2 regions of the Streptomyces sp. NPDC054863 genome follow, and region 2 is predicted to be linked to the other one. Evidence: predicted binding sites of a transcription regulator. Region 2 holds the regulator's gene; the other holds the start of a gene.
What was found. The regulator HspR, encoded in region 2, represses chaperone genes until heat shock. The targets are predictions, from matches to a motif close to TTGAGNNNNNNNNNCTCAA.
Positions count from the first base shown of each region.

Region 1: the regulator HspR is predicted to act here: its motif matches at 3,113-3,131, upstream of lon (endopeptidase La).

Region 1 is NZ_JBSGZD010000060.1:20,493-35,720, reverse strand. Features, by position in the region: gene ACWGIG_RS14300 (TIGR03619 family F420-dependent LLM class oxidoreductase) at 1-574, opposite strand, end outside; gene lon (endopeptidase La) at 676-3,090, opposite strand; gene ACWGIG_RS14290 (GNAT family N-acetyltransferase) at 3,264-3,914, shown strand; gene ACWGIG_RS14285 (hypothetical protein) at 4,019-4,615, shown strand; gene ACWGIG_RS14280 (rhomboid-like protein) at 4,652-5,359, opposite strand; gene ACWGIG_RS14275 (hypothetical protein) at 5,758-6,267, opposite strand; gene ACWGIG_RS14270 (response regulator transcription factor) at 6,713-7,450, shown strand; gene ACWGIG_RS14265 (ATP-binding protein) at 7,672-8,727, shown strand; gene ACWGIG_RS14260 (multifunctional oxoglutarate decarboxylase/oxoglutarate dehydrogenase thiamine pyrophosphate-binding subunit/dihydrolipoyllysine-residue succinyltransferase subunit) at 9,008-12,901, shown strand; gene fxsT (FxSxx-COOH system tetratricopeptide repeat protein) at 12,981-15,228, opposite strand, start outside.
Region 2 is NZ_JBSGZD010000158.1:1,919-17,146, forward strand. Features, by position in the region: gene clpB (ATP-dependent chaperone ClpB) at 1-1,492, opposite strand, end outside; gene ACWGIG_RS24600 (pyridoxamine 5'-phosphate oxidase family protein) at 1,634-2,038, shown strand; gene ACWGIG_RS24605 ((2Fe-2S)-binding protein) at 2,160-2,498, opposite strand; gene ACWGIG_RS24610 (hypothetical protein) at 2,495-2,635, opposite strand; gene ACWGIG_RS24615 (helix-turn-helix transcriptional regulator) at 2,841-3,818, shown strand; gene ACWGIG_RS24620 (hypothetical protein) at 3,927-4,505, shown strand; gene ACWGIG_RS24625 (hypothetical protein) at 4,551-4,772, opposite strand; gene ACWGIG_RS24630 (RloB family protein) at 4,926-5,546, opposite strand; gene ACWGIG_RS24635 (AAA family ATPase) at 5,524-6,699, opposite strand; gene ACWGIG_RS24640 (heat shock protein transcriptional repressor HspR) at 7,005-7,463, opposite strand; gene dnaJ (molecular chaperone DnaJ) at 7,471-8,652, opposite strand; gene grpE (nucleotide exchange factor GrpE) at 8,688-9,350, opposite strand; gene dnaK (molecular chaperone DnaK) at 9,350-11,227, opposite strand; gene ACWGIG_RS24660 (LCP family protein) at 11,437-12,513, opposite strand; gene ACWGIG_RS24665 (sugar transferase) at 12,802-13,332, shown strand; gene ACWGIG_RS24670 ((Fe-S)-binding protein) at 13,555-15,228, shown strand, end outside.

The DNA of each region.
Region 1 (15,228 bases), on a different contig from region 2:
CCGGGCCGAAGCCGCCGAGGTAGACCGGTGGGCCGCCCTGCTGGGCCGGGCGGAGGTCCACGTGCGAGACGGGGACCTGCCAGGTCTCGCCCTGGTGCGAGAAGGGGTTCTCGGTCCAGATCCCCCCGAGGAAGTCGAGGATCTCGTCGAGCCGCGCGCCGCGCCTGTCGAAGTCGGCGTTGACGGAGTCGTACTCGTCGCGCATCCAGCCGACCCCGAAGCCCGGGTCCAGGCGGCCGTTGCTGAGGAGGTCGAGCGAGGTGAGGCTGCGGGCCAGCAGCAGGGGCGGGTACCAGGGCGCGTTGAGCGTGCTGGTGCCCAGGCGGACGCGGGTCGTGGCGGTGGCCGCGACGGTGAGGGCGACCAGCGGGTCGACGAAGTGCTTGAAGCCCTCGGGGTACGGATTCTCCTTCGTGTACCCGGGGTACACCTCGCTCGGCTCGACCGGGGTGAGGGCGCGGTCGCCAACCCAGAGGGAGTCGAAGCCGAGCTGTTCGGCGTCCTTCGCGTAGGAGGCGATGAGCTCGGGGCGGGCGTGGCTGCCGTACTGGGGCAGCGTTATTCCGATGTCCATGCCACCTATCTGTACCACTGCGACAGGGACACCCGTGAGGGGCGACACGGGATCAACTTCCGTGTCGCCCCTCACCGTTGAGGCCTGACCGCTGAGGATCGTTATGCGGCGACCTCGGCCGCCACCCGCGCCGGGGCCAGTGCGATCTCCAGCACCTGGCGGACGTCCGTCACCGGGTGGACCTCCAGCTTTTCGAGGATCTCGGCCGGGACGTCGTCCAGGTCGGGCTCGTTCCGCTTGGGGATGATCACGGTGGTGGTGCCTGCCCGGTGGGCGGCGAGCAGCTTCTGCTTCAGGCCGCCGATGGGCAGGACGCGTCCGGTGAGGGACACCTCGCCGGTCATGGCCACGTCGGTGCGGACCAGGCGGCCGGAGAGGAGGGAGGCGAGGGCGGTGGTGAGGGTGATGCCCGCACTCGGACCGTCCTTGGGGACCGCACCCGCCGGGAAGTGGATGTGGATGCCCCTTTCCTTCAAGTCCCTTACCGGCAGCTCCAGTTCGGCTCCGTGGGAGCGGAGGAAGGAGAGCGCGATCTGGGCGGACTCCTTCATGACGTCGCCGAGCTGGCCGGTGAGGGTCAGGCCCGCCCCGCCCGTCTCGGCGTCGGCGAGGGAGGCCTCGACGAAGAGGACGTCGCCGCCCGCTCCGGTCACGGCGAGACCGGTGGCCACGCCGGGCACCGCGGTGCGCCGCTCGGCCGGGTCCTGGGCGGACTCGGGCACGTGGTGCGGGCGCCCGATGAGGTCGCGCAGATCGCTGTCCTGAATGGCGAACGGCAGCTCCCGCTCGCCCAGTTCGTGCTGGGCGGCCACCTTGCGGAGCAGCCGGGACACCGCGCGCTCCAGGTTCCGCACGCCTGCTTCGCGGGTGTACTCCCCCGCCAGCTTGCGCAGCGCCGACTCGTCGAGGGAGACCTCGCCCGGCTCCAGGCCCGCGCGGTCGAGCTGGCGCGGCAGCAGGTGGTCGCGGGCGATGACGACCTTCTCGTCCTCGGTGTAGCCGTCGAGGCGGACCAGTTCCATGCGGTCGAGGAGGGCCTCGGGGATGGCGTCCAGGACGTTGGCCGTGGCGAGGAAGACGACGTCGGAGAGGTCGAGCTCGACCTCCAGGTAGTGGTCGCGGAAGGTGTGGTTCTGGGCCGGGTCCAGCACTTCGAGGAGGGCCGCCGCCGGGTCGCCCCGGAAGTCCGAGCCCACCTTGTCGATCTCGTCGAGGAGGACGACCGGGTTCATCGAACCGGCCTCCTTGATGGCGCGCACGATACGGCCGGGCAGCGCGCCGACGTACGTACGCCGGTGGCCCCGGATCTCGGCCTCGTCGCGCACACCGCCGAGTGCGACCCGGACGAACTTGCGGCCCATCGCGTGGGCGACGGACTCGCCGAGGGACGTCTTGCCGACGCCGGGCGGACCCACCAGGGCGAGGACGGCTCCGCCGCGACGGCCGCCGACGACGCCCAGTCCGCGGTCGGCGCGGCGCTTGCGCACCGCGAGGTACTCGGTGATGCGCTCCTTCACGTCGTCCAGGCCCGCGTGCTCGGCGTCCAGGATCTCGCGGGCGCCCTTGATGTCGTACTGGTCCTCGGTGTGCTCGGTCCACGGGAGTTCCAGGACGGTGTCGAGCCAGGTCCTGATCCAGGACCCCTCGGGGGACTGGTCGCTGGACCGCTCCAGCTTCTCGACCTCCTTGAGGGCGGCATCGCGCACCTTCTCGGGCAGGTCGGCGGCCTCGACGCGGGCCCGGTAGTCGTCGGACTCCTCGCCCTCCGCCTCGCCGTTGAGGTCGCGCAGCTCCTTGCGCACGGCGTCGAGCTGCTTGCGCAGCAGGAACTCGCGCTGCTGCTTGTCGACGCCCTCCTGGACGTCCTTGGCGATGGTCTCGGCGACGTCCTGCTCGGCCAGGTGCTCGCTCAGCGCGGCCAGCGCGAGGCGCAGCCGGGCGACCGGATCGGCGGTTTCGAGGAGCTCGACCTTCTGGGCGGTGGTGAGGAAGGGCGAGTAGCCGGAGTTGTCGGCGAGCGCGGAGACGCCCTCGATCTGCTGGACGCGGTCCACGACCTGCCAGGCGCCGCGCTTCTTCAGCCAGGTGGTGGCGAGGGCCTTGTACTCCGTGACCAGCTCGGCGACGGAGCCGGGCAGCGGGTCGGGGTCGGCCTCGTCGATGCGCGCGCCCTCGACCCAGAGTGCGGCGCCAGGACCGGTCGTACCCGCGCCGATCCTGACGCGGTCGCGGGCCCGGATGAGGGCGCCGGGGTCGCCGTCGGACAGCCGGCCGACCTGCTCGACGGTGCCGAGCACGCCGGTCCCGGCATACGTCCCGTCGATGCGCGGAACAAGAAGCACCTGCGGCTTGCTGGCCTCGGTACGGATGTCGCCGTGGGCAGCGGCCTGCGCCGCCTCGACCGCCGCACGCACCTCGGTGTCGGACAGGTCGAGCGGCACCACCATCCCGGGCAGCACGACCTCGTCGTCGAGCGGCAGCACGGGCAGGGTGAGCGGTGTGGACGTCGATGCCATGATCTCCCCTTGGGCAGTGAAGTTGAGCTATGCAGACTCAATGCATGTGAGCTCCCCAGTGTTCCCCGATCCGTGTTCGCTCTGAGCGATCAGCCGTCGACGGCGGGCGCTTCGGGAGAATGTAATAGCCTCCATTTAGTAGGGACCATTACTCGCTCCATCAGGGAGACCTCATGGCCTTCGCCACCACCACCGATGCCGTACGCGCCTGGACCGAGGGCTGGGCCGTTTCGCGCGGGGCCGCCGACCCGGTGCCGCAGCCGTGGGGCGTCACGATCGACATCGGTCTGCCGAAGGCGGTCACCCGGCACGTCCTGTTCGACGCGTACGCCTCCGACGGGACGACGGTCCGCAAGCTGCTGCGCCCGGACGCGGCGCCGGGCACCTGGATCAAGTTCGTGGAGCCGCCGGAGGCGGTGGCGCCGTGGATGGCGGAGGGCTGGGAGTACGACACCCCCGGCCATCTGATGTCGCTGGAGCTCACCCCGGACCTGTCCGCCCCCGACGTGCCGACCGGCTGCACCCGGCGCAGCTGGACCCGGGCCGGGCTGACCCGCGTGCTGGTGCTGGCCGCCGACGGCTCCCTGGGCGTACGCGGCCAGGTCGCCGTCACCGGCCGTACGGCGGTCGTCGACCAGGTGGAGACCAACCCGGCGCACCGGCGCAAGGGCCTCGGCACCCTGATGATGCGCACCCTCCAGGCGTACGCGGCGCAGCAGGGCGCCCAGGACTGCGTGCTCGGCGCGACGGACGACGGCCGCGCGCTGTACTCGAACCTGGGCTGGCACCGGCACTCGGCGCTGACGGGCGTCTTCCGGGCCTGACCCGCACCTGCCCCGGTGGAACGCGTGGTGCGGTGCGTACGTCACAGCGGTGACAACAGGCAGCAGCAGACGACTCGGCACACGACGGGAGCATCATGCGATCCATGCGTTCCAGGCGATCCGCAGGAGCAATAGCGGCGGCGGTCCTGTGCGGCGGGCTGCTGCTGACGGGGTGCAACGACAAGCCCGGCGGCGGAGCGGGCGCGGGGACGCCCTCGGCGCCCGGGAGCGCGTCGGCGCCCGGGAGCACGGCAGGGAGTTCTGCCACACCCTCGGCCGGTTCGCCGTCCGGTGCGCCGACGGACCGGACCCCGCCCACCCCTCCCCCGCCGTCCTCGGACCCTGCGCCCTCGGCCTCCGTCCCCGCAAACGCCCCACGCCTCGTCGCCGCCACCGTCAGCGGCGGCATCGACGGCCGGCACCGCAGCGTGCTGGTGAACGACGACGGGTCGTACACCGTCCTGGACCGGAAGAAGCCCCCGCAGACCGGCCGGATGACCCCCGCCGAGCTGGCCGAACTCCGCGCCGCCCTCAGGGATTCCGACTTCGCGAAGCTGCCCCGGGTGTCGGTCGCCAGCCCGCCGATCGCCGACGGGATCGCCACCGCCGTGATCCATCAGGGGCACGAGGTCGTCACGGACGGCATGAAGAAGGTCCCGAAGCTGGACCGTGTCATCGCCGCCCTGCCGGGCCTCGGCTGACCGCCCCCGGCCGGCCGGAGGCACGTCTTGGGTACGTCAGAGGTACGAAGGCGCGGCCCGCTCCGCCTTCCAGCGCCGTACGAGCGGCCAGGCCGCCAGCCCCAGACACAGGGCCAGCGGATGGCCGAGCGCGGTCAGCGGATCGGCGTACGCGATCAGGTCCTGCAGCAGTACGAGCGCAACGGCTCCCAGCAGACCCCACCGCAGCCACTTCAGCCGCAGCACCCCGGCGAGCGCGCCCACGCACGCCATCAGCCCGAAGCTGATGCCGAAGTCGAGCCGGTGGAGGGAGGTCTCGGGCAGGTGCCCGGCCCAGACGGCGATGCCGACCGGGAGTTCGGTGGCCAGCGAGGCGACGACGTGCCCGAAGACGAAGACCCCCGCGGTGCGGAGTCCGCCGATGCGGCGCTCCAGCGCGGTGAGGACCACCACGAACCCGAGGGCGTACGGAGAGGCCAGGCCTCCGGCCACCCAGAGCGCGCTGCCGACCAGGGCGACCACCGGGGTGTGCGTGAGGTGGGCGACGTCGGTGCTGGAACCGCGCAGCATCGCGGAGACGGTGGCCGGGTCGCCGAACTGCGCGTAGAGCGAGGTCGCGACCAGGACCAGGGCGTAGCAGAAGGTGAAGGGGGTGCCGGTGGGAGTGGGAAGGAGGTGCCAGAGGTGCCAGCGACGCTCGGGAGCGGGCACGGGCAGGGGCACGGAGGAGCGAACGGGCACGGAAGCGGGCTCGGGCACAGGCACAGGCACAGAATCGGGAACTGCGGCCGGAGCCACTGCCGTCCCCTGGCCGGTCACGGCCTCCGCTTCGGCCTCGGCCCTCGCCCCGGCCCCTGCCTCTCCCCCGGCTCCGGCCTTGGGCCCGGCCGTCCCGTGGCACTTCTTCTGCTTCATGGCTGCGCGGTGCACTGCGTGAGGCCTCTTTCCCCCGGCACCGCGCCTCGGGGCGGGCGGCCGGAATCGTCAAGCCACGCCCGTGTCCCTCGGCCGCGTCTGTCGCATTCGCTTGCTGCTTCTGAATCCTGCTTCCGAAACAGACAACGCTCACTCTCCGCCGAAATCTCCCACCGCGTCTATGACTCACCTCACACCGGACGCGGCCGAGGCAACCAACACATCGATCGACGCGTCCGGCGAGCCGCTCACAGCTTCCCGAAGGAGACCCCGCGCCAGGTCCAGCCCGCCTTGAGGACCGCATCCCGCAGCGGGTCCTTCATGTCCGAGGCATGGAAGCGGAAGTCTTCCGTCATGCCGCGGCTCCCGTCCTCCCTGCGCCCGACCGTCCACGTGCGGGAGACCGTGTTCACCTGGCCACGGCCGGCTTCGACCAGGGTGGGAACGCCGCCGACCCGAGTGACTTCCCGCTGCCGGTCGACGGCACGGACCTCGCGGGCGCCCCGGACCAGGCGCATCCGGATCTGGAGGGTGCGGGTCGGCCGGCCCCTTCCGGCCCCGAGCAGGGCCGCCCGGTCCTGTCCGGTGATCCGCCACTCCGCCAGCAGGTCGCAGCCCTCCGCGCCGCCGTACCGGACAGCGAAGGGGACGTCCGGGCCGTTGAGGGCGAGCAGCGCGGCTCCGACCTCGTCGGCGGAGCGCCGCACGGCGTCCGGGCCGGGCCGCCGCGTTCCGTTCAGTCTGTCGAGAAAACCCATCACGCGGACAACCGTACGCAGGAAACCCGGAAGTCCCCTGGTACGGCGCCGAATTGACCCTCGGCGGCCGTGGGCGGCCCGGGCCTCCCCCCGCTGACGGGCGGCCCTCGCCGTCTCACGCGAGACAACATTCACAAGTTCCGCACGTTTGCGCGTACAACCATGTCTCCGGTGAACTGCGGGTCACCGGGCCGCCACAGTGGGGCACGACGCCTACGCAACGTCTACCTCCTTGTGCACAGGGCGAGTTGCAGCGCCCGGACTTTCGAAGAGTCATTGCGGAATGTCGTATTCAGCAAGATTCGGGCGATGAGGAACGAGTTGCCCGACGCGTGGCTTTCGGGGCCGGTAGGCGCCGTTGCACCGCGTAGCCGTGAGCTGGTCAGTGCCCTTACGCTGCTCACCTGACCGCGGGATCTTACGAACGCACTCCAGGGGCGGGGCGATGGAGCAGACACACACCAGCCACAACGGCCTCGCGGCCACTCCCGGCGCACAGCGTCGGGTACTGGTCGTCGAGGACGATTCCACGATCGTGGACAACATCGCGGCCCGGCTTCGGGCCGAGGGCTTCCAGGTGCAGACGGCCGGTGACGGCCCTGCGGCCGTGGACACGGCCGAGGCCTGGCAGCCGGACCTCATGGTCCTCGACATCATGCTGCCGGGCTTCGACGGGCTCGAAGTCTGCCGCCGGGTCCAGGCACAGCGACCGGTGCCGGTGCTCATGCTCACCGCACGCGACGACGAGACCGACATGCTCGTCGGTCTCGGGGTCGGCGCCGACGACTACATGACGAAACCGTTCTCCATGCGTGAGCTGGCGGCTCGGGTGCACGTACTGCTGCGCCGGGTGGAGCGGGCGACGATCGCCGCCGCCACTCCGCGCAGCGGCATCCTGCGCCTCGGCGAGCTGGAGATCGACCACGCGCAGCGGCGGGTGCGGGTGCACGGCGAGGACGTGCACCTCACGCCCACCGAGTTCGACCTGCTGGTCTGCCTGGCGAACACGCCGCGTGCGGTCCTCTCCCGGGAGCAGCTGCTCGCCGAGGTGTGGGACTGGGCGGACGCGTCGGGCACCAGGACCGTCGACAGCCACATCAAGGCGCTGCGGCGCAAGATCGGCGCGGAGCGCATCCGTACCGTGCACGGCGTGGGTTACGCGCTGGAGACGCCGGCTCCGTGAGCACCGCGGCCGGGACGATGAACACGAAGAAGGCGCAGCGGCGGCGGGTACCGGGGCAGCGGCACGAGTCCCGGCACCCGGCTCTCAGGTGCCCCGACTGCGGACAGCGCGTGCGCCGCCCGCTGCGCGAAAGGCTCCGCCCCGGCGGGCTCCTGGACCAGGGGTTCCCGCACGGCGTCCGGTCGCTCGTGTCCCGGTCGCTCGCGTCCCTGCCCTTCACTCTGCGCCCCTTCACGATCAGGGCGAAGCTGATCGCCCTCGTCGTCCTCTCGGTCGCCCTCACCACGGGTCTGGTCATGGTGGCGCTCGCCACCAAGACCGAGCTGCGCATCATCACGGTCTTCTCGATCATCGCGTCGATGCTGATCACCCAGTTCGTGGCGCACAACCTCACCAAACCGCTCGACGAGATGCGGGACGTCGCCGCCGCGATGGCGCACGGCGACTACACGCAGCGGATCGGCGGCGAGAGCAGGCGCGACGAGCTCGGCGGTCTGGCCACCACGCTCAACCGCATGGCGGACGAGCTGGAGGCCGTCGACCAGAACCGCAAGGAACTGGTCGCGAACGTCTCGCACGAGCTGCGCACCCCCATCGCGGCGCTGCGCGCCGTCCTGGAGAACGTCGTCGACGGGGTCGTGGCCGCCGATCCGGAGACCATGCGGACCGCGCTCAAGCAGACCGAGCGGCTCGGCGGTCTGGTGGAGACCCTGCTGGACCTGGCCCGGCTGGACAACGGTGTCGTACCGCTGAAGGCGCGCCGCTTCGAGGTGTGGCCGTATCTGTCGGGCGTGCTGAAGGAGGCCAATCTGGCCGCCGCGCAGCGCGGTCTGGTCTCCGGGTCCGGACACCACACCCGCAAGGACGTACACCTGCACCTGGACGTGTCGCCGCCCGAGCTGACCGCGCACGCGGACCAGGAGCGGCTGCACCAGGTCGTCGCCAACCTCATCGACAACGCCGTGAAGCACAGCCCCCCGCACGGGCGGGTGACCGTGCGCGCGCGGCGCGGGGAGCTGCCCGACAGCCTGGACCTGGAGGTCCTGGACGAGGGGCCCGGCATACCCAAATCGGAGTGGCACCGCGTTTTCGAGCGGTTCAACCAGGGGAAGGCGCCCGCCAAGCCCGGTTCGGGCAGCGACGGCGGTACGGGCCTCGGCCTGGCCATCGCGCGCTGGGCCGTGGAACTGCACGGCGGCCGGATCGGAGTGGCCGAATCAGAACGCGGCTGCCGGATCCAGGTCACCCTTCCGGGGACTGCCCGGACGCGCGGTTGACGTAGGGTTCGAAGCAGAAACGGACGTATCGCGTCCGTCCTGCCAGGATGCGGAGCTATCGGCCGCGTCCTCGGTCGGATGCACCCGGCTTCGTATCGGTTGACGCGCGGTTTACAGCGGAACCACGCTTGTTTCCCGCCATTTCGTGCGCTGAAACACGCAATCCGATGTGACTTACGCGACGGATGACCCGCCCGGTCTGCATCTCCCGGCCGGGGAGGCGTAGCCTTTATTTCCGCTGTCCACACACCTTGCGAAGCGGAAGAGGGCGGTTAACGCCGTGTCGTCTCAGTCCACCAGTAGCTCAAGTCATTCATCGACCGACCAGGACGGGCAGGGGAAGAACCCAGCCGCGGCCTTCGGTCCCAACGAGTGGCTCGTCGACGAGATCTACCAGCAGTACCTCCAGGACCCCAGTTCCGTCGACCGAGCGTGGTGGGACTTCTTCGCCGACTACAAGCCGGGTGCGGGAGCCTCCGGCGGTACGGGCGGGAAGTCGGCAGGCGGTGGTACGGGAGTGACGCCGGGCGACGCCCAGGCCGCACCCGCCGCCTCCCCGGCCGCATCCGCCCCGGCGCAGGCCGCGCCCGCCACGGGTGCCCCTGCCGCGCAGGCCCCGGCCGCCGCCGCACCGAAGGCACCGGCACCGTCCGCCGCCCAGGCGCAGCCCGCAGGCACCGCCGCTCCCGCTGCCGCCGCCCAGGCACCCGCTCCCGCAAAGCCCGCCGCCCAAGCACCGGCACCCGCTCCCGCTCAGAAGGCCGCACCTGTGAAGCCCGCTGCTGCCGCCGAGGCCTCCGCCCCGGCCGGTCCCGAGTTCGTCACCCTTCGCGGCCCCGCCGCCGCCGTCGCGAAGAACATGAACGCCTCCGTCGAGGTGCCCACGGCCACGTCCGTGCGCGCCGTGCCGGTGAAGCTGCTCTTCGACAACCGCATCGTGATCAACAACCACCTGAAGCGGGCCAGGGGCGGGAAGATCTCCTTCACCCACCTCATCGGCTTCGCGATGGTGCAGGCCATCAAGGCCATGCCGTCGATGAACTACTCGTTCACGGTGAAGGACGGCAAGCCGACCCTGGTGAAGCCGGAGCACATCAACTTCGGTCTCGCGATCGACCTGGTGAAGCCGAACGGCGACCGCCAGCTCGTCGTCGCCGGCATCAAGAAGGCCGAGACGCTCGACTTCTTCGAATTCTGGCAGGCCTACGAGGACATCGTCCGCCGCGCCCGCGACAACAAGCTGACGATGGACGACTTCACCGGTGTGACGGTCTCCCTCACCAACCCGGGCGGCCTCGGCACCGTCCACTCGGTCCCCCGCCTGATGCCCGGACAGTCGGTCATCATGGGCGTCGGCTCGATGGACTACCCGGCCGAGTTCCAGGGCACCTCGCAGGACACCCTGAACAAGCTGGGCATCTCGAAGGTCATGACCCTGACCTCGACGTACGACCACCGGGTCGTCCAGGGCGCCGCATCGGGCGAGTTCCTCCGCAACGTCGCCAACCTGCTGCTGGGCGAGTCCGGCTTCTACGACGACATCTTCAAGGCGCTGCGCATCCCCTACGAGCCGGTCCGCTGGCTCAAGGACATCGACGCCTCGCACGACAACGACGTGACGAAGGCCGCCCGCGTCTTCGAGCTGATCCACTCCTACCGGGTGCGCGGCCACGTCATGGCCGACACCGACCCGCTGGAGTACAAGCAGCGCAAGCACCCCGACCTCGACATCAACGAGCACGGGCTGACGCTGTGGGACCTGGAGCGGGAGTTCGCCGTCGGCGGCTTCGCCTCCAAGTCGATGATGAAGCTCCGCGACATCCTCGGCGTGCTGCGCGACTCGTACTGCCGCACCACCGGCATCGAGTTCATGCACATCCAGGACCCGAAGCAGCGCAAGTGGATCCAGGACCGCGTCGAGCGCCCGCACTCCAAGCCCGAGCGCGAGGAGCAGCTGCGCATCCTGCGCCGCCTGAACGCGGCCGAGGCCTTCGAAACCTTCCTGCAGACCAAGTACGTCGGCCAGAAGCGCTTCTCCCTCGAAGGCGGCGAGTCGGTCATCCCGCTCCTCGACGCCGTCATCGACAGCGCCGCCGAGTCCCGCCTCGACGAGGTCGTCATCGGCATGGCCCACCGAGGCCGCCTCAACGTCCTCGCCAACATCGTCGGCAAGTCGTACGCGCAGATCTTCCGCGAGTTCGAGGGCAACCTCGACCCGACGTCGATGCACGGCTCCGGCGACGTGAAGTACCACCTGGGCGCCCAGGGCACCTTCACCGGTCTGGACGGTGAGCAGATCAAGGTCTCGCTCGCCGCGAACCCGTCCCACCTGGAGACGGTCGACCCGATCATCGAGGGCATCGCCCGCGCCAAGCAGGACATCATCAACAAGGGCGGTACGGACTTCACGGTCCTGCCCCTCGCGCTGCACGGCGACGCGGCCTTCGCGGGCCAGGGCGTCGTGGCCGAGACCCTGAACATGTCGCAGCTGCGCGGCTACCGCACCGGCGGCACGATCCACATCGTGATCAACAACCAGGTCGGCTTCACCGCTTCCCCGGAGTCGGCCCGCTCCTCCATGTACGCCACGGACGTGGCCCGCATGATCGAGGCGCCGATCTTCCACGTGAACGGTGACGACCCGGAGGCCGTGGTCCGCGTCGCGCGTCTGGCCTTCGAGTTCCGCCAGACGTTCAACAAGGACGTCGTCATCGACCTGATCTGCTACCGCCGCCGCGGGCACAACGAGACGGACAACCCGTCCTTCACCAACCCGCAGATGTACACCCTGATCGACAAGAAGCGCTCGGTGCGCAAGCTCTACACCGAGTCCCTCATCGGTCGCGGCGACATCACCCTCGAAGAGGCGGAGCAGGCGCTCCAGGACTTCCAGGGCCAGCTGGAGAAGGTGTTCGCGGAGGTCCGCGAGGCCACCCAGGCCCCGGCGGCCACTCCCGTCCCGCAGCCCGAGGCCGACTTCCCGGTCTCCCTGGAGACCGCGATCTCCCAGGAGATGGTGAAGCGGATCGCGTCCTCGCAGGTCGACATCCCCGACAACGTCACCGTGCACCCGCGGCTCATGCCGCAGATGCAGCGCCGGATGGCGATGATCGAGGACGGCACGATCGACTGGGGCATGGGCGAGACCCTCGCCATCGGCTCCCTCCTCATGGAGGGCACCCCGGTCCGGCTGTCCGGCCAGGACTCGCGCCGCGGCACGTTCGGCCAGCGCCACGCGGTCCTCGTCGACCAGCACACGGGCGAGGACTACACCCCCCTCAACTACCTCTCCGACGAGCAGGCCCGCTACAACGTCTACGACTCGCTGCTCTCCGAGTACGCGGTCATGGGCTTCGAGTACGGCTACTCGCTGGCCCGCCCCGAGGCGCTCGTCCTCTGGGAGGCCCAGTTCGGTGACTTCGTCAACGGCGCCCAGTCCGTCGTCGACGAGTACATCTCGGCCGCCGAGCAGAAGTGGGGCCAGCACTCGGGCGTCACGCTGCTCCTCCCGCACGGTTACGAGGGCCAGGGACCGGACCACTCGTCCGCCCGCATCGAGCGCTTCCTCCAGCTGTGCGCGCAGGAGAACATGACCGTCGCCATGCCGACGCTCCCCTCGAACTACTTCCACCTGCTGCGCTGGCAGGTCCACAACCCGCACCACAAGCCGCTCATCGTCTTCACCCCGAAGTCGATGCTGCGTCTGAAGGCCGCGGCGTCGAAGGCCGAGGAGTTCACGACGGGCGGCTTCCGTCCCGTCATCGGCGACGACTCGGTGGAGGCCTCCGCGGTCCGCAAGGTCGTCTTCTGCTCCGGCAAGGTCTACTACGACCTGGATGCCGAGCGGCAGAAGCGCGGCACCACGGACACCGCGATCATCCGCCTTGAGCGCCTCTACCCCCTCCCGGGTGCGGAGCTCCAGGCCGAGATCGCCAAGTACCCGAACGCCGAGAAGTACCTGTGGACCCAGGAGGAGCCGGCGAACCAGGGTGCGTGGCCGTTCATCGCCCTCAACCTGATCGACCACCTGGACCTGGCCGTCGGCGCGGACATCCCGCACGGCGAGCGCCTGCGCCGCATCTCGCGCCCGCACAGCTCGTCCCCGGCCGTGGGCTCGGCCAAGCGCCACCAGGCGGAGCAGCAGGCACTGTGCAACGAGGTCTTCGACGCGTAAGCGCCTGAGACGGCTGTAGCTGTACGCAGCTGAGGGCCCGGCCCCGCGAGACGGTTCGCGGCGCCGGGCCCTTCGGCGTTCACAGCACCTGCGGCTCGAAGTCCCAGTAGGGGCGGCGGCCGTCACGTACGTACTGCACCTGCTGGTGCTCCTCGGAGAAGCCGGCGGTGAGGCGGGTGAGGGCGTCCTGCCGGATGTGTTCGGCCTCCTCGGTGCGGCCGAGGGTGTGCAGGTCCTGGGCGAGGCCGGTCGCCAGGTTGAGGGTGAGGACGTGCGAGTCGCCGACGGCTGCGCGGGCCCGGGACAGGGCGGTGCGGCCGAGGTCCGCGGCGCCCTCGGGGTCGCCCGCCACCGCGCGGGCCGATGCGGTGTTCATGGCGATGCCGATCGACCAGGCGTGTCCGGTGCCGAGGGCTCGTTCCATGGTGGTGCGGGCGTCTTGGGAGCGGGCGAGGGCGGCGGCGTGTTCACCCAGATCGCGCTGGATGAGGGCGCAGTTGTCCTGAACTCCCGCCGTGTACGGGTGGGTGGGGCCGAGCTGGGCCTCGTAGCGCGCGGCGACGTCCTCGGCGGTCTCGTGGGCGCCCGGCAGGTCGCCGGTGTCGCGCAGCAGCATCGCGTAGTCGGCGCTGACGAGGAGCGCCTCGGGGTGGTCGGGTCCGCGGTGGCGGATGATGTTGGTGCGGACCTTGCGCATCAGCGCGCACGCGTAGTTGAGGTTGCCGTCGCGGCGCATGCACAGGGCCAGGTTGTGTTCGGCGATCAGGGTTTCGCTGTGGTTCTTGTCGAGGACCTGGGCGTGCAGGCGGCAGTTCTGTTCCTGGATGTCGAGGGCCTCGCGGTAGCGGCCGAGCAGGCGCAGCATCCACGCGGTGTGCAGGCCCGCGTGGAGGGTGAGGCGGGCCTTGCCGCCGAAGAGCCGGATGGACTCCTCCAGGATCTCGCTGTGCAGGTCGTAGGCCTCCTGGTAGTGGCCCTGGAGGCCGATGGCGATGGCGAGGTTGGAGCGGATGTCGAGGATGCGGGGGATCTGGAACTCGCCGAGGAGGTGGATGGCGTCACCCGCCGCCTCCTCGAAGAGGGTGCGGGCCTCGTCGTACGAGCCCAGTGCCATGAGGGTGCCGCCGAGGCCGTTCTTGGCGCGGACGAGTTCGATGGGGCGGACCTCGCTGCCGGAGGACACCAGGGAGAGGGTGGCGCGGCCGATCTCCTCGGCCGTGCGGTAGGAGCCGAGCCTGCGTTCCATGTTGGCGTGCTGGTGGCGGGCGACCAGGACGTCCGGGTCGGTGGGCCCGGAGAGTTTCGTCCAGGAGTCGGCGGCGGACGCGCTGAGCCTGCGGCCCTCGACGTACTCGCCGCGCACCCGCAGGTACTCGACGCAGTTGAGGACGACCGCGCGCACGTCGCGGTCGGTGGAGCCGAGGGCGCCCGCGAGTTCGAGGTGCGGGACGAGTTCGGCGTACCGCGGCCAGTGGGAGCCGTTGCCCGGGTCGCGGGGGTCGCCCGCGACGAGGACCCGGCAGGCGATGGCGGAGGCGCGGGCGAAGTCCGCCGCGGAGAGGTGGCCGCGGACGAAGCGGTGGAAGAGGCGGTGCATGCGCAGGGTGCCGACGGTGACGATGTCCATCCGCGGGCCCGGCTCGTACTCGACGCGCATCGACGTCGCCTCGGACAGGGTGCGCAGCGCCGAGTTCCAGGTGCTGGGCTCGCTGACCAGGGTGGCCAGATGCTCGGGGAGATCGCCGCCGCGGGCGGTGCGCAGCAGACGGGCGGGGACGACGTCGGGCGAGAAGAAGGCGAGCAGGACGAGGAGTTCGTAGACCTGCGGGTGCTGTTCGAGGAGGCCGTTGACGGTGCGGCCCCAGGCGGCCTTGAAGCCGGCCGGGTAGTCGTGGGCCCGCTCGACCTCCGCCTCGTGCGGGTTGCCGTGCCGGATGTCCCGTACGTAGTCGGCGACGGAGGCCGCCGGATGGGTGTCGAGCCAGGCGGCGGTCTGGGCGATGAGGAGCGGCAGGTCCTGTACGGCGGCGGCCAGTTGGTCGGCGTGGGCGGGACTGAGGCGTTTCGCGCGCAGCAGGGCGAAGGCGACGGACTCCTCCCGCTCGAAGGGCGGCAGCTCGATCAGCTCGGCGCCGTGCGCCGCCCAGTCGGTGCGCGGGGTGGTGATCAGGAGGTGCCCCGACCCGCGCGGCAGGATCGCCTCGACGGCCTCGGGGTCCTCGGCGCCGTCGAGGACGACGAGCCACCGGCCGCGCCTGCCGAGCTCCTCGCGGGCGGCGTCGACGTGGTCGCTGAGCTGGTCGCGCTGGACGGGGGCGACCCCCAGC
Region 2 (15,228 bases):
CGAAATCACCATCCCGCTGAGCCCGCTCCGCAGTCCCCCTCAGCTCATCCAGCTTCTCCTTCAGCTCACCCACCCGGTTGAGACCCTGCTTCTCCTTCTCCCAACGTGCGTTGAGGCCGCGCAGTTCCTCCTCCTTGTCGGCGAGGTCGCGGCGCAGCTTCTCCAGACGCTGTACGGAACCGGCGTCGGTCTCGCTCTTGAGCGCCAGCTCCTCCATCCGCAGCCGGTCCACGGACCGCTGGAGCTCGTCGATCTCGACCGGGGACGAATCGATCTCCATCCGCAGCCGGGACGCCGCCTCGTCGACGAGGTCGATCGCCTTGTCGGGCAGGAAGCGGGAGGTGATGTACCGGTCGGAAAGGGTGGCCGCGGCGACCAGCGCGCTGTCCGCGATCACCACCTTGTGGTGCGCCTCGTACCGCCCCTTGAGCCCGCGCAGGATCGCGATGGTGTCCTCGACGGACGGCTCGGCGACCAGCACCTGCTGGAAGCGGCGCTCCAGCGCCGGGTCCTTCTCGATCCGCTCGCGGTACTCGTCCAGCGTCGTCGCACCGACCATGCGCAGCTCGCCGCGCGCCAGCATGGGCTTCAGCATGTTCCCGGCGTCCATGGCGGAATCACCGCCGGCCCCGGCCCCCACCACCGTGTGCAACTCGTCGATGAACGTGATGATCTGCCCGTCGCTCTCCTTGATCTCGGAGAGGACGGTCTTCAGCCGCTCCTCGAACTCGCCGCGGTACTTGGCCCCGGCGACCATCGCGCCCAGGTCCAGCGAGATCAGCTTCTTGTTCTTCAGCGACTCGGGGACGTCGCCCTTCACGATGCGCTGGGCGAGTCCCTCCACCACGGCGGTCTTCCCCACCCCCGGCTCACCGATCAGCACCGGGTTGTTCTTGGTACGGCGCGACAGCACCTGCACCACCCGCCGGATCTCCTGGTCACGGCCGATGACCGGGTCCAGCTTTCCGTCGCGCGCGGCGGCCGTGAAGTCGGTGCCGAACTTCTCCAGGGCCTTGTACTGGCCCTCCGGGTCCGGAGTGGTCACCCGGCGCCCTCCCCTGCTCTTCTCGAATGCGTCGAGCAGCTTGTCCGCGCTCGCGCCCTGGTTCTTCAGTACGTCGGCGGCCCGACCGCCCTTGGCGGCCAGCCCGATCAGCAGATGCTCGGTGGACAGGAACTCGTCCCCCAGCTCCTTCGCGCGCTGCGCGGCGTCGGCGACGACTGCCAGCATCTCGCGGTCGGGCTGCGGCGGCGACACCGTGGACCCGGTCACGCTGGGCAGCGCCGACAACAGCCGCTCGGCCCCGGAACGCACCACTGCCTGGTCCGCCTCGACGGCGGCCAGCAGATCGGTGATGTTCTCGTTGTCCTGGCCCTCCAGCAGGGCGAGCAGCAAGTGCGCGGGGGTCAGATCGGGGTGGCCGTCGGTGACGGCCCGGTGGGTGGCCGCGGTGATCGCGTCCCGGCTCCTGTTGGTCAGCTCGGCTTCCACGTCTGCTCTCTCCTCCTGAACACTGCCGACAACCTACGAGCCGCCCTCTACGGCCCTTCCTCCATGACTCTTCCAACGTGCACAAAGTTGAGTCTATTCCACTCAGCTTTACGCGGTCGCGGCCGGGCTAGGCTCCGCGCCATGGCAATCGACATAAGCAACCCGAGTCCCGAGTACCGCGCCTTCTGGAGTGCACACCACTACTGCACCCTGACTACCCCGAGGGCGGACGGCTCGCCACACGTGGTGCCGGTGGGAGTCACCTACGACCCCGAGCAGGGCGTCGCCCGGGTGATCTGCTCCGGCAGCAGCCGCAAGGCGGCCCACGTGCGGGCGGCGGGCGAGGCGGGGGCGCGGGTGGCGGTGTGCCAGGTGGAGCGCGGGAAGTGGGCCACGCTGGAGGGCGTCGCGCGCGTACGCACGGATCCGGCCGAGATCGCGTACGCGGAAAAGCGCTACGAGGAGCGCTACGGGCGCACCCCCCGCGAGAATCCGGAACGGGTCGTCATCGAGATCACCCTCGACCGCGCCATGGGCAACGCGTAACGCGTGCGCCCACTGCCCCCCCACACCCACGCAGCACAGCGGCGCCCTCGTGTTCAGGTTCACGAGGACGCCGCTGTGTGGGGGAAGCGCCGATGCGATCAGTTACGACGGGGGAATCGCATCAGGCACTGCGGGGGGTGGTCATGCGCGAGGCGGAGCGGGGAACGCTCTCCGCCTCGAAGAGCTGGTGGTCGGACTTCTCAAGGTTCACGAAGATGTTGCCGTACCGGATCTCGCACCGGATCGGCTGCGGGGCGCCCCGGGGCCGGCGAAGACACCGGTAGGCCCGGACGTCCTCGTCCTGCTCGCGAACGACCAGGATCGGATCGCCGAAGAGGGTCACCATCAATGAGTCGCCGCGCTCGGGGATGGCGGAGACGAGATCGATGAGGTGCCATCCGCCGCGGATGACTCTGGCCATTTCACGTCTGAAGGACGGGTCGTCCGACGGCATGATCAGCCCCAGCCCAGGTCGTCCTCGGCGAGGCCCCAACCGGGCTCCTCACCCGCAACGAGGCCCCAGCCCAGGTCCGGCTCGCTGTCTGCCTGCACCACACCCCAGCCGAGGTCCGGCGACGGCGCCACCGCACTGTTCAAGCCAGTTCCCACTCCGAGCGCGAGTCCCGCAGCAGCAGCGGTGACAAGCACTGAGCGAAGGATTCTCTTACGCATAGTCGGCTTCGTCCTCACTTGGTGGTTTCCCTCAACCCCGTGGTGAAGACGATGGCTCATCCAGGCACGTCAACACCACCGGGCCGATGCATCATGTTCTTGTACGTACAGGACCCTGGGGGGTGGACATATGCCAGAAGAGGGCGGGAAAACGACACATCGTCACGCCGTCAGCAATTTGTGCGAGGACGGGGCACGCCTTTACGCCACTGCCCTGCGCACCGGGCGAATAGCCCGCATCGAGGTGCGGACCGCGCCCTGCCTGATGGAGTACGCGCTGCTGCATCCTGATCCGGACGACGCCAACTGGCTCCGTCCGGTTCCGCCTTCGGCCGCACTCGGTCAGTTGCTGCACCCCATAGAACGCGAGATGCAGGATCGAAGACTACTGTCCGTTCAACTCGCTGACGCATTTGAGCCGTTCATGGCCATCAGCGCTCAGGCCCCGGCGACGGGCCATGCCGTCACGGTTCTTGAGGGAATCAAGCGCATCAACGACGCCCTCGACCTCGCCGCTGCGGAGTGCCAGTCGGAGGTCCTGACGATTCAGCCTGGCGGCGGCCGACGCGAGGACATCCTCGAACAGGCCCTGGAGCGCGGCAGACCGCTCGTCGACCGCGGCGTCTCCATGCGTACGCTCTACCAGCACACCGTGCGGCACAGTCAGGGCACCCTGGCCTACGCGGAGCGGATGGCCCAGGGCCGGGTAGAGATCCGCACCCTGGAAGAGCTCGTCGACCGGCTGATGCTCTTCGACCGAACGGTCGCGTACATCCCCGTCAACGAGGACCGCCAGATCGCGCTCGAACTCCGCCACCCGGCCCTGGTCGCCTACCTGGCCCAAGTCTTCGAACAGTTCTGGCGGCGCGCCGTGCCCCTCCTGGAGCCGGTCTCCTACGACCCCACTCCCAACGGCATCTCCGGCGTCCAACGCTCCATCGCCAAACTCCTCATCGAGGGTTACGTCGACGAAGCCATCGCCCGCCGCCTGGGCATGAACGTCCGCACCTGCCGCGCCCACATCGCCAAACTGGCCGCAGCCCTGGGCAGCGGCAGCCGGGCCCAGCTCGGCTACCTGATCGCCCGCTCGGACATCCTCAACGCCTAGCGGCGGGGGCCGCCCCGCCCCACTCCCGCCCCGCCTCACGCCCCGCCCCTCCGGCCCCGCCCCGACCGGCACACCCGCCCCGCCCCGACCGCGCCGAAGGACCACCCCATGAACGACACCGTCGAGCCCCCCGCAGACCACGAGGCCGGCGCCAGGGCCGCCTCCGGGGCCGACGAGCCCCGCACCCCGCCAGGACCCACCGTGGACACCCTGTTCGGCGAGATCGCCGTCCGGCTGGACGGCCAGGACCGGCTGACCGTCGAGGGCGAGCAGATCCCCGCCGTCGTCCTGGAACGCGACCCCGCCTCCGAGACCGACCCGCTGATCGCCATCGGCACCCGCGATCCGGCCGCCCTGACCATGTACATCGACGGCACCGAGGCCAAGGTCACCCCCGCCAAGGGCAAGCTGCGCAGGCAGACCTACCGCATCGACGTCGAGCACGACGGAGTCCACTACCGTCTGGAGCCCGCCTCCGTCCCCAGCAGCAAACTGACCCGCGACGGCACCTACCTCGGCGACTTCTCCTCCGACGGCGACGAAACCGTCATCGCCGAATGGCGCGAGGACGCCGAAGTCCGCCCCGCCGACGCCTCGGTCGGCTACGCCCTCGCCTCCGCCTTCGGCACCGGCGGACAGCCCGTGTGGATGATGCTCGTCGACGCGGTCAGCGCGGCGCTGCCGTAGGACCGGCAGACCGAAACCCACGCACGGAGCCCCGGCCCAGCCGGATCACCCAGGGCAGGACAGCGGCACTGTCGCCCCCGCTTCGTCCGGGCCGACGGGCAGGACCCTTACCTTGCTCGCCGGGACGGGGAAGCTCTCCTGAGTCCTGGCGTCCCAGAGGGTCAGCTTGCCGTCGACCGTTCCGAAAGAGGCGTACACCTTGGCCGGGTCCAAAATCTGGCCGTCGGCGGGGAGCGTGCGGAGCGATACGACGGGGGTGACACACACGGGCTGCGGTCTCGGTGGCGAGGGGATGCGAATGGGGGGGCGATATCCATCCGGAGCCGGGGCGGCCGGGCCACCGGTGCACTCGCCTGTGGTACGCCCCGACGCAGCGGTGCGAGGCGCGCACCTGGCCTCGCTGCTGGACGGCCGCCCCGGTCATCCCCGCCCCACCGCAATCACCTCCAGCAGCCGCCACACCCCGCTCGCCGGATTCACTTCGTGCTCCTTGCCCGCCGGTGCGAGCGCACGGGCCCGGCGGGCGGCGTCGCGCCAGCGGTCGGCGAAGTGGCGGAAGTCGATGCGGGTCTTGTCGTAGCGGGGCAGGTGCCGGGACAGGTGGGGCACAAGCTGGGCGTACGAGCCCGCGTACGCGCCATGGTCGGCGAAGTGCAGCAGCAGCCACAGCTCGAAGCACGGGTTGGAGACCGCCACTTCGACGCCCCGCAGCGCCGCGTCGGCGACCGCCTGAGGTACGTCCACGAACTCGTCCATGTCGAAGACGCACCACGCCTCGTCGAAGTCCTCGCGCGCCCGGTCCCGTAAATCCGCGGTGTAGGTGACCAGTTGAGACGGTGCGCACGGCCGTTCCACCAGCCGGAGTGAGACCGCCGGATTGGCGGCCATGGCCTTGAAGCCCTTCAAGTACGCGGTCTCCGTGACCCGCGCCCCGCACACCACCAGCAGCCGCTTGCGGGGCTCCCGCCGCCCCGCCCGCCGCGACAGATCCGTCTCGAACGTCGGCGTCCGCCGCCCGCTAGCCTTCGGAGTTCTCGCCACCGCAGTCGTCCCCCCTGGCCGCAACCGCGTCCGCGAACCGTTCATCGTTGAGGAACGGCACGGCGCCGTAACTGCCGCCCAGATAGCGGCGTTCCCGGTTCTCGTCCTGGCGGGGCTTGAAGTCCGAGAGCGGAAAGAGCGTCGTCTCTCCGTACTCGTCCTTCTCCACGAACCACACCTGGTCCCGCTTGAGGACGTCGTCCCCGCCGCTGCGTCCGAGCAGGCTGGCGTCGTGGGTGGTCAGCAGGAGCTGGGCACCCCGGGGGTTGGTGGCCTGGTCCTGGAAGAGTCGGATGAGGTGGGAGGTGAGACGGGGGTGAAGACTGGCGTCGACCTCGTCGACGACCAACATTCCGCCTTTCTCAAGGGAGTTGAGGACTGGTCCGGCATAGCTGAGAAGAACGCGGGTGCCTTCGGACTGGTCTTCCAGGCCGAGTCGCACGCGGCCTTGGCGCCCTCGCTGCTCGATCCAGACCTTGCGTCCCAGATCCCTTCGGAAACTGGCCAAGGCCCTTTCACGTACACCGGCGTCCACCTGCCGGTCCGGTTCCAGGCCCACGTCCTCGATCCCCAAATCAGCCGCGCGGAGCAAGGCCACCACTGCTCGGGACTGCTTCCGGTCCTCCAGCAAGGCCCTGCTTTCCAGCGCCACCCCCCCGAAGACCCTGCTGACGAAGTTGTCTTCATCACCGACACGGAAGAGCACGAAATCACGGAACCACTCATACACCGGCTGCACCGCCGCCTGGTTGGAACGGGCCGCCACCGACATGAACAGTGCGTTCGGCGCAGTGATGTTCCTGACCAGGTCGAGCTCCCGGCGGGCCACTCCGTCTCCGTACGTGAATTCGTCCCCACTCCGGTGGAACACCTTCGCCCTGCGCCCCTTCGGGTAGCTGTAGAGCCACTCGTCGAGCACTCGCTCCGAATCCAGGCTCAGCCCGTAGGTGTGTCGAACGCCGTCCAGTAGCAGGTCCACCACGTACCAGGACGGTTCGTCGACTGCCTCCACGTCAAGTGCGAACGCGTGGCGCTCTATGCCCCCGCCCGGCTCGGCGCCCTGGTGCGAGGAAGTCACCATGCGCACCATGAACCGCAACGCATCCACCACGTTCGACTTCCCCGAAGCATTCGCGCCGAACAGCGCCGCCACCGGGACCGCGTCCCACTCCGTCCCCCCGGGACGGTCCGCCTCGTACACCGGGCTCAGACCGAGCGTCTGCTCCTCCCGAAGCGAGCGGTGATTGGCCACCCGGAAATTCAGTAGCACTCCGACCACCTCCTTTCAGGGGTTACCTTCCCGATTGTGCAAGAAAGTCACACGCTTGCGCGCCAGGCCACACAGTAGAGGCCACCACCGCACCCCGCCAGCTCGGTCGAGACCCCCGCCAACGACGTGTGGGGCCGGCAAGCACCGCAGTGCTTTCCGGCCCCACACGTCGAAACCCGTCCGTACGCCTACCCCTGCGACTCCCCCGACCGCCGAGGCCTCCACACCACCAGCGCACTCGCCTGCTGTACGTCCTGGTAAGGGACCAGGTCGCGGCGGTACGAGGCGTGGACCTGGGCCTCGCGTTGCTGGAGGGTGGCAGCCGCGCCGTCCACCGCCGCCGAGAGTTCGGCGACGCGGGACTGGAGGGCGGCGACCTGGTGCTCCAGCTCGATGATGCGCTTGATGCCGGCCAGGTTGATGCCCTCGTCCTGCGACAACTGCTGGACGGTGCGCAGCAGTTCGATGTCGCGGGCCGAGTAGCGCCGACCGCGCCCGGCCGTGCGGTCCGGGGAGACCAGGCCGAGGCGGTCGTACTGGCGCAGGGTCTGCGGGTGCAGGCCGGAGAGCTGAGCGGCGACCGAGATGACGTACACCGGTGACTCGTCGGTCAACTCATAGGGATTGGTGCGTCGTCGGCCGTCCATCGCTCTCCTATGCTCCCTTCGCGTCCTGGAAGAGTGCGGCCCGCGGGTCTTCGCCCGCCGTGGCCTCACGGTAGTTCTCCAGGGCTTCCCTGGCCTTGTCGTTCAGTTCGGTCGGTACGGCGACCTCGACGGTGACCAGGAGGTCGCCGCGGGTGCCGTCCTTGCGGACCGCGCCCTTGCCGCGGGCCCGCATGGTGCGCCCGTTGGGCGTGCCCGCGGGCAGCTTCAGGGTGACCGGCGGGCCGCCGAGGGTGGGGACCTCCACATTGCCGCCGAGCGCCGCCTCCACGAAGGCGACGGGCACGGTGACGGTGAGGTTGTCGCCCTTGCGGCCGAAGACGGGGTGCGAATCGACGTGGACGACGACGTACAGGTCGCCTGCCGGGCCGCCCCGTTCACCGGGGGAGCCCTTGCCGCGCAGGCGGATGCGCTGGCCGTCCGTGACCCCGGCGGGGATGCGGACCTGCATCGTGCGGGAGGACTTGGCGCGGCCGGAACCCTTGCAGATCTCGCAGGGGGTCTCGGCGATGAGGCCGCGGCCCTTGCAGTCCACGCAGGGGTCGGTGAGGGAGAATCCGCCACCGCCGCCGCGCGAGACCTGCCCGGTGCCGACGCAGGTCGGGCACACGCGGGGCGTGCCGTTCTTGTCGCCGGTGCCGGAGCACGCCTTGCAGGGGGCCTGGGAGGACATCCGGAGCGGGACGGTGGCGCCGTCCACGGCCTCGGTGAAGCTGAGGGTGACCTCGGACTCGATGTCCTGGCCGCGACGGGGCTGCGTGCGCGCCCCCGTACCCCCGCGGTTGAAGAGGCCGCCGAAGACGTCCCCTATGCCGCCGCCGAAACCGCCGGGCTGTCCGCCACCGCCGGCTGCGCCGCCGCCGAAGAGGTCGCCCAGGTCGAAGTTGAACGAACCGCCGCCCGCTCCACCGGGACCGGGGCGGAAGCCGCCGTTCCCGAAGAGTGCGCGGGCCTCGTCGTACTCCTTGCGCTTCTTGGCGTCACCGAGGATGTCGTTCGCCTCGGAGATCTCCTTGAAGCGCTCCTCGGCCTCGGCGTTGCCCTTGTTGGCGTCCGGGTGGAACTCGCGGGCGAGCTTCCGGTACGCCTTCTTGATCTCGGCCTCGGTGGCGTCCTTGGGGACGCCGAGAACCTTGTAGTAGTCCTTCTCGACGAAGTCCTTAGTGCTCATTCCTCGACGTCCCTCCTCTCGGACTCCTCGACACGTCAGCCCTTTTCGGGGCCACCGCTCTCCTCAGCGTCCTCGGTGTTCTCTTCGCTCTTCTCGGCGGTCGCGCCCGGCTGGGGCTCGGCCACCGCGACCCGTGCGGGTCGGATCGTACGCTCGCCGATCCGGTAGCCCGGCTGCAGGATCGCCACACAGGTCGTCTCGGTGACGTCCGGTGCGTACGAGTGCATCAGGGCCTCGTGGATCGTCGGGTCGAAGGGCTCGCCCTCCTTGCCGAACTGCATCAGGCCCATCTTCGCGGCCACGGTCTCCAGCGATTCGGCCACCGACTTGAAGCCGCCGACCAGCTCGCCGTGCTCCCGTGCCCGGCCGATGTCGTCGAGCGTCGGGAGGAGCTCGGTCACGAGGTTCGCCGCGGCGATCTCCTTGACCGTGATCCGGTCCCGCTCCACGCGGCGACGGTAGTTCTGGTACTCGGCCTGGAGCCGCTGGAGGTCGGCCGTGCGCTCGGTGAGCGCCATCTTGGCCTGGTCCAACTGGGCAACGAGCGCGACGTCCTTGGCGGCGCCTGCGTCCCCGGCCGGGGCCGCCGAGCCCTCCTCCACGGGGGAGGAAGGGGTCTCGGCGGCCTTCGGCTCGGCGTCATCCGCGCCGGAGGGGACGTCGGGCTTCTCCTCGAAGCCCGGAGTCTCCTCCTTCATCAGGCAGCGCCACCCTTCTTGTCCTTCTCGTCGTCGACGATCTCGGCGTCGACGACGTCGTCATCGGCCTGCGCCTGACCGGCGCCCGGGGCCGCACCCTCGGCGCCCGGGGCACCCTGGGCGCCCTGCGCGTCGGCGTACATGGCCTGGCCCAGCTTCTGCGAGACCGCGGCGACCTTCTCCGTCGCCGTGCGGATCTCGGCCGTGTTCTCGCCCTCGGCACTCTCGCCGCCCTTGAGCTTCTCCTTCAGCTCGGCGACGGCGGTCTCGACCTCGGTCTTGACGTCGGCCGGGACCTTGTCCTCGTTGTCCTTGAGGAACTTCTCCGTCTGGTAGACGAGCTGCTCGGCCTGGTTGCGGGTCTCGGCGGCCTCGCGGCGCTTGTGGTCCTCGTCCGCGTACTGCTCGGCCTCTTCGCGCATCCGGTTGACCTCGTCCTTCGGCAGCGAGGAGCCACCGGTGACGGTCATCTTCTGCTCCTTGCCGGTGCCGAGGTCCTTGGCGGCGACGTGCATGATGCCGTTGGCGTCGATGTCGAAGGCGACCTCGATCTGCGGCACGCCGCGCGGGGCCGGCGGCAGACCGGTCAGCTCGAACATCCCGAGCTTCTTGTTGTACGCCGCGATCTCGCGCTCGCCCTGGTAGACCTGGATCTGCACGGACGGCTGGTTGTCCTCGGCCGTCGTGAAGATCTCGGAGCGCTTCGTCGGAATCGTGGTGTTCCGCTCGATGAGCTTGGTCATGATGCCGCCCTTGGTCTCGATGCCCAGGGACAGCGGGGTCACGTCGAGGAGCAGGACGTCCTTGACCTCACCCTTGAGGACACCCGCCTGGAGCGAGGCGCCGATGGCGACGACCTCGTCCGGGTTGACGCCCTTGTTGGCCTCGCGGCCACCGGTGAGCTCCTTGACGAGCTCGGCCACGGCCGGCATGCGGGTCGAGCCGCCGACGAGAACGACGTGGTCGATCTCGGAGAGCGCGATGCCCGCGTCCTTGATGACGTTCTGGAAGGGGCTCTTGCACCGCTCCAGCAGGTCGGACGTGAGCTGCTGGAACTGGGCGCGCGTGAGCTTCTCGTCCAGGTGCAGCGGGCCCTCGGCGGACGCCGTGATGTACGGGAGGTTGATCGACGTCTCGGTGGAGGACGACAGCTCGATCTTCGCCTTCTCCGCGGCTTCGCGCAGACGCTGGAGAGCCATCTTGTCCTTGCCCAGGTCCACGCCGTGGTTGCCCTGGAACTGCTTCACCAGGTAGTCGACGACGCGCTGGTCCCAGTCGTCACCACCGAGGTGGTTGTCACCGTTGGTGGCCTTCACCTCGACGACGCCGTCACCGATGTCCAGGAGCGACACGTCGAAGGTGCCGCCACCGAGGTCGAAGACGAGAATGGTCTGGTCGTCCTTGTCGAGGCCGTAGGCCAGGGCGGCGGCGGTCGGCTCGTTGACAATACGAAGGACGTTGAGGCCCGCGATCTCACCGGCCTCCTTCGTCGCCTGACGCTCGGAGTCGTTGAAGTACGCCGGGACGGTGATGACCGCGTCGGCCACCTTCTCGCCCAGGTAGGACTCGGCGTCGCGCTTCAGCTTCTGCAGGATGAAGGCGCTCATCTGCTGCGGGTTGAAGGACTTGCCGTCGAGGTCGATGCTCCAGTCAGTGCCCATGTGGCGCTTGACCGAACGGATCGTCCTGTCGACGTTGGTGACCGCCTGGCGCTTGGCGACCTCGCCGACGAGCACCTCGCCGTTCTTGGCGAAGGCGACGACGGACGGCGTGGTCCTGGCGCCTTCGGCGTTGGTGATGACGGTGGGCTCGCCGCCTTCCAAAACGCTGACGACGGAGTTCGTCGTGCCCAGGTCGATGCCGACCGCACGTGCCATTTCAATTCCTCCTGCAGTTCTTACTTGAGTGGATCTGACTCAAGGATGCATCACCCACTCGCAGGAGTCAACAGACCTGAGTCGGCACGACTCAACTTGTCAGCCCTTATCTCGCTCATACACCCCGCATCAGGGCGCTGACCTGCATCTTTCTCCGCATCTTTCTCGTACAGAACGGCTTGAGCACGCCTGCCCACAGGGCCCTGCGGTCACTCGTACTCGTCGTGGACCGGCTCGAACTCCGGCTCCGCCGGTTCCTCGGCCGGTTCCTTCCGCGCCGCCTTCAGCGCGGCCAGCACCGGCTTGTCCTTCTTCACGGCGTCGAACACCCGCCGCGCCTCGGGCTGTTCGAGGTCGAGCCGGTACCAGTGGTCGGGCGCCTGGTGGTGCGGCAGCGTGGTGAAGGTGAGCGCGCCGGGCGGCAGCGCACTGATGCTGTCCGCGACCTCGTACAGCTCGTCGAGCGAGTCGAGCCCGGAGTCCGCGGTCAGCGCGGACGTCGCCGCGTCCAGCACCGGGTAGAGGCGGGCCGGGTTGGCGAGGGTGCCGTTGTTGCGGATCTTGGCCGCGAGGCGGTTGGCGAAGTCCTGCTGGCGGCCGATCCGGTTGAGGTCGCTGCCGTCCCCGACGTACTGCCGGGCCCGGACGTAGCTCAGCGCGTCCTCCCCCTTCAGCAGGTGCCGTCCGGTGCCGAGGTCGAGCCCCACGTTCGGATCGTGCTCGGGCTTCTTGAGGTCGACCTCGACGCCGCCCACCGCGTTGATGATCTTCGTGAAGCCCTTGAAGTCGACGATCAGGTGGTGGTCGATCCGGATGCCGGTCAGCTTCTCCAGCGTACGAATCGTGCAGGCGGCGCCGCCGAACTGGAAGGCCCAGTTGAACTGGGCGTTCTGCTCGACGCTGTAGCTCCCGTCCTCCCGCCGGCACCTCGGCATGTCCACCCGCAGGTCGCGCGGCACGCTGAGCACCTCGGCGCGCTTCCGGTCGGCGGCCAGGTGCAGCAGCATCACCGTGTCCGAGCGCTCGCTGCCGGCCTCCTTCCGGTAGTCGGAGCCGAGCAGCAGGATGTTCTGAGCCTTGCCCCCACCCTTGGCCGGGCGGTCGGCGCCGTGCTCGGCGAGTACGGCCTCGGTCGCCTCGTCGGTACGGATATTGCTGTCGATCTTCCGGTACGCGAGCCAGCCCGCGACCCCGGCCAGGCCGACGAGCAGGGCGAGGCCACCGCACACCAGCCGGAGGGTGCGCCGGGCCCTGAGGCGCGCGGCCAGGCCGGACAGTTTCGGCATCTGCGCCACTCCTCAAGCCCCCGGCGTCGACGCCGGGGCCGGGTGCGGCCCGTCGTGTCCGGCGCCGAGCAGCCGCCCACGCCCCTGCCCGCACCAGCGGGAGCCGCGGAACCCGGCCCCTCCTGTCACCACGGCACGCATGCCACAACCACCTCTCCGAGCTTCGCCGACCTGAGAGACGCGCACGCGTGGCGCCGCCGTCCACCGGTGTTCATCGTGCGAGAGTCATTGCCATAAAACCGACTATTTGCATGAAGTCGGACAAAGATCCCACGAAAGGATGCGGCGATGCGGTCGCTGTCCGCGAAACGCGCACTCGATCTGGCAGGGAGCCTGCTCCTCCTGCTGCTGCTCGCGCCCGTACTGGCCACGACCTGCGCCGCCGTGATCCTCACCTCACCCGGCGGCGCATTGTCCCGACAGCCCCGGGCGGGTCTGCGGGGCGAGCCGTTCCTGATGCTGAAGTTCCGCATCGACCCCCGCGCCGCCGCGGTCGGCCGGCTGCTGCGCCGCCTGTCCCTGGACGAACTCCCCCAGCTGATCAACGTCGTACGCGGCGAGATGTCCTTGGTGGGACCACGCCCGCTGCCACTGAAGGACTCCGGCCCCGGCCCCCACTCCCCGGGCCTGTCCCGCGGCCGGCTGGCGGTCCTGCCGGGCATGACGGGACTGTGGCAGGTCAGCGGCCGGTCCGATCTCCCCTGGGACGAGATGGTGCTGCTGGACCTGGAGTACGTCGATACGCACTGCCTGGCCGTCGACCTCGGCATCCTGGCGCGGACCGTCCCGGCGGCGCTGACGGCACGGGCCGCACACTGACGCTCCCGCCACCGGAGCACCGGTGAGGGTTGCCTGAGCGACGCAGATCACCGCCCGCCTGGATACTGTGCGACGGCATAAGTGGGTAATCTCAGCTCGACTGGATAAGTTACCGCTTAGTAATCAAGTGTCGCTCAGCAACCAGGCCTGAGGCCCCGGGATTCCCGGAGATGCTCCAGGCAACCCCCGTTACCCACCCTCGCAGGCCCGAGGAGCCCCCAAATGCAACTCGCCGCGATCATCGTGTCGCTGGTCCTCATGGCAGTCGGCGTCGCGCTGTTCGGCCGTGCGATCTTCCAGATCTATCGCTTCGTACGGCTCGGACAGCCCGTGCCCGCCGGCACCCGTACCGACAACCCGTGGCAGCGCGCGGTCACCGTGGCCAAGGAGTTCCTCGGCCACACCCGGATGAACAAGTGGGGCGTCGTCGGCGTCGCGCACTGGTTCGTGGCGGTGGGCTTCCTCACGCTGCTCCTGACGATCGTGAACGCCATCGGCCAGCTCTTCCAGGCCGACTGGATCCTGCCGATCATCGGCGACTGGGCCCCGTACAACATGTACGTGGAGTTCATGGGCACGATGACCGTCCTCGGCATCCTGGCCCTGATCGTCATCCGGCAGCTGAACCGGCCGGGCGGGGCGGGCCGCAAGTCCCGCTTCGCGGGCTCCAACACCGGCCAGGCGTACTTCGTCGAGTCCGTCATCCTGATCGTCGGCATCTGCATCTTCACGCTGCACGCCCTGGAGGGCGCCCAGCACCACGTCGACTCGTACGAGGCGTCCTTCTTCATCTCGTACCCGGTCCTCGCCTGGTTCCGCGGCATGGACCTCTCCACGCTGCAGACCCTCACGTACTTCTTCGCGGGTCTGAAGATCGCCACGTCCTTCACCTGGATGATCACGGTCGCGCTCAAGACCGACATGGGCGTCGCCTGGCACCGCTTCCTGGCCTTCCCGAACATCTTCTTCAAGCGCAAGGCGGACGGCGACGTCGCGCTCGGCGCGCTGCTGCCGATGACGACCGGCGGCAAGGAGATCGACTGGGAGGACCCGGCCGAGGACGCCGTCTTCGGCGTCTCCCAGGTCGAGCAGTTCAGCTGGAAGGGCATCCTCGACTTCTCCACCTGCACCGAGTGCGGGCGCTGCCAGTCGCAGTGCCCGGCCTGGAACACGGGCAAGCCGCTCTCCCCCAAGCTCCTGATCATGTCCCTGCGCGACCACGCGCACGCCAAGGCGCCGTACCTGCTCGCAGGCGGCGGCAAGGACGCCGAGGGCAACGAGAAGGCGACCCCCGAGCAGCTCGCGGACGTACCGGCAGCGGCCCTCGCCGAGGCCGAGCGCCCCCTCATCGGCACGCTCGAAGAGAACGGCGTCATCGACCCGGACGTCCTGTGGTCCTGCACCTCCTGCGGCGCCTGCGTCGAGCAGTGCCCGGTGGACATCGAGCACATCGACCACATCGTCGACATGCGCCGCTACCAGGTGATGATCGAGTCCGCGTTCCCGTCCGAGGCGGGCACGATGCTCAAGAACCTGGAGAAGAAGGGCAACCCCTGGGGGCTCGCCAAGAAGGCGCGCGTCGAGTGGACGAAGGAGGTCGACTTCGAGGTGCCGATCGTCGGCAAGACGATCGACGACCTCACCGAGGTCGAGTACCTCTACTGGGTCGGCTGCGCGGGCGCGCTCGAAGACCGCGCCAAGAAGACCACCAAGGCCTTCGCGGAGCTGCTCCACATCGCGGGCGTGAAGTTCGCGATCATGGGCGGCGACGAGAAGTGCACCGGTGACTCGGCCCGCCGCCTCGGCAACGAGCCGCTCTTCCAGCAACTGGGCGCCGAGAACGTGTCCATGCTGAACATGGCGTACGGCGAGGACGACGAGGACGAGTCGACCAAG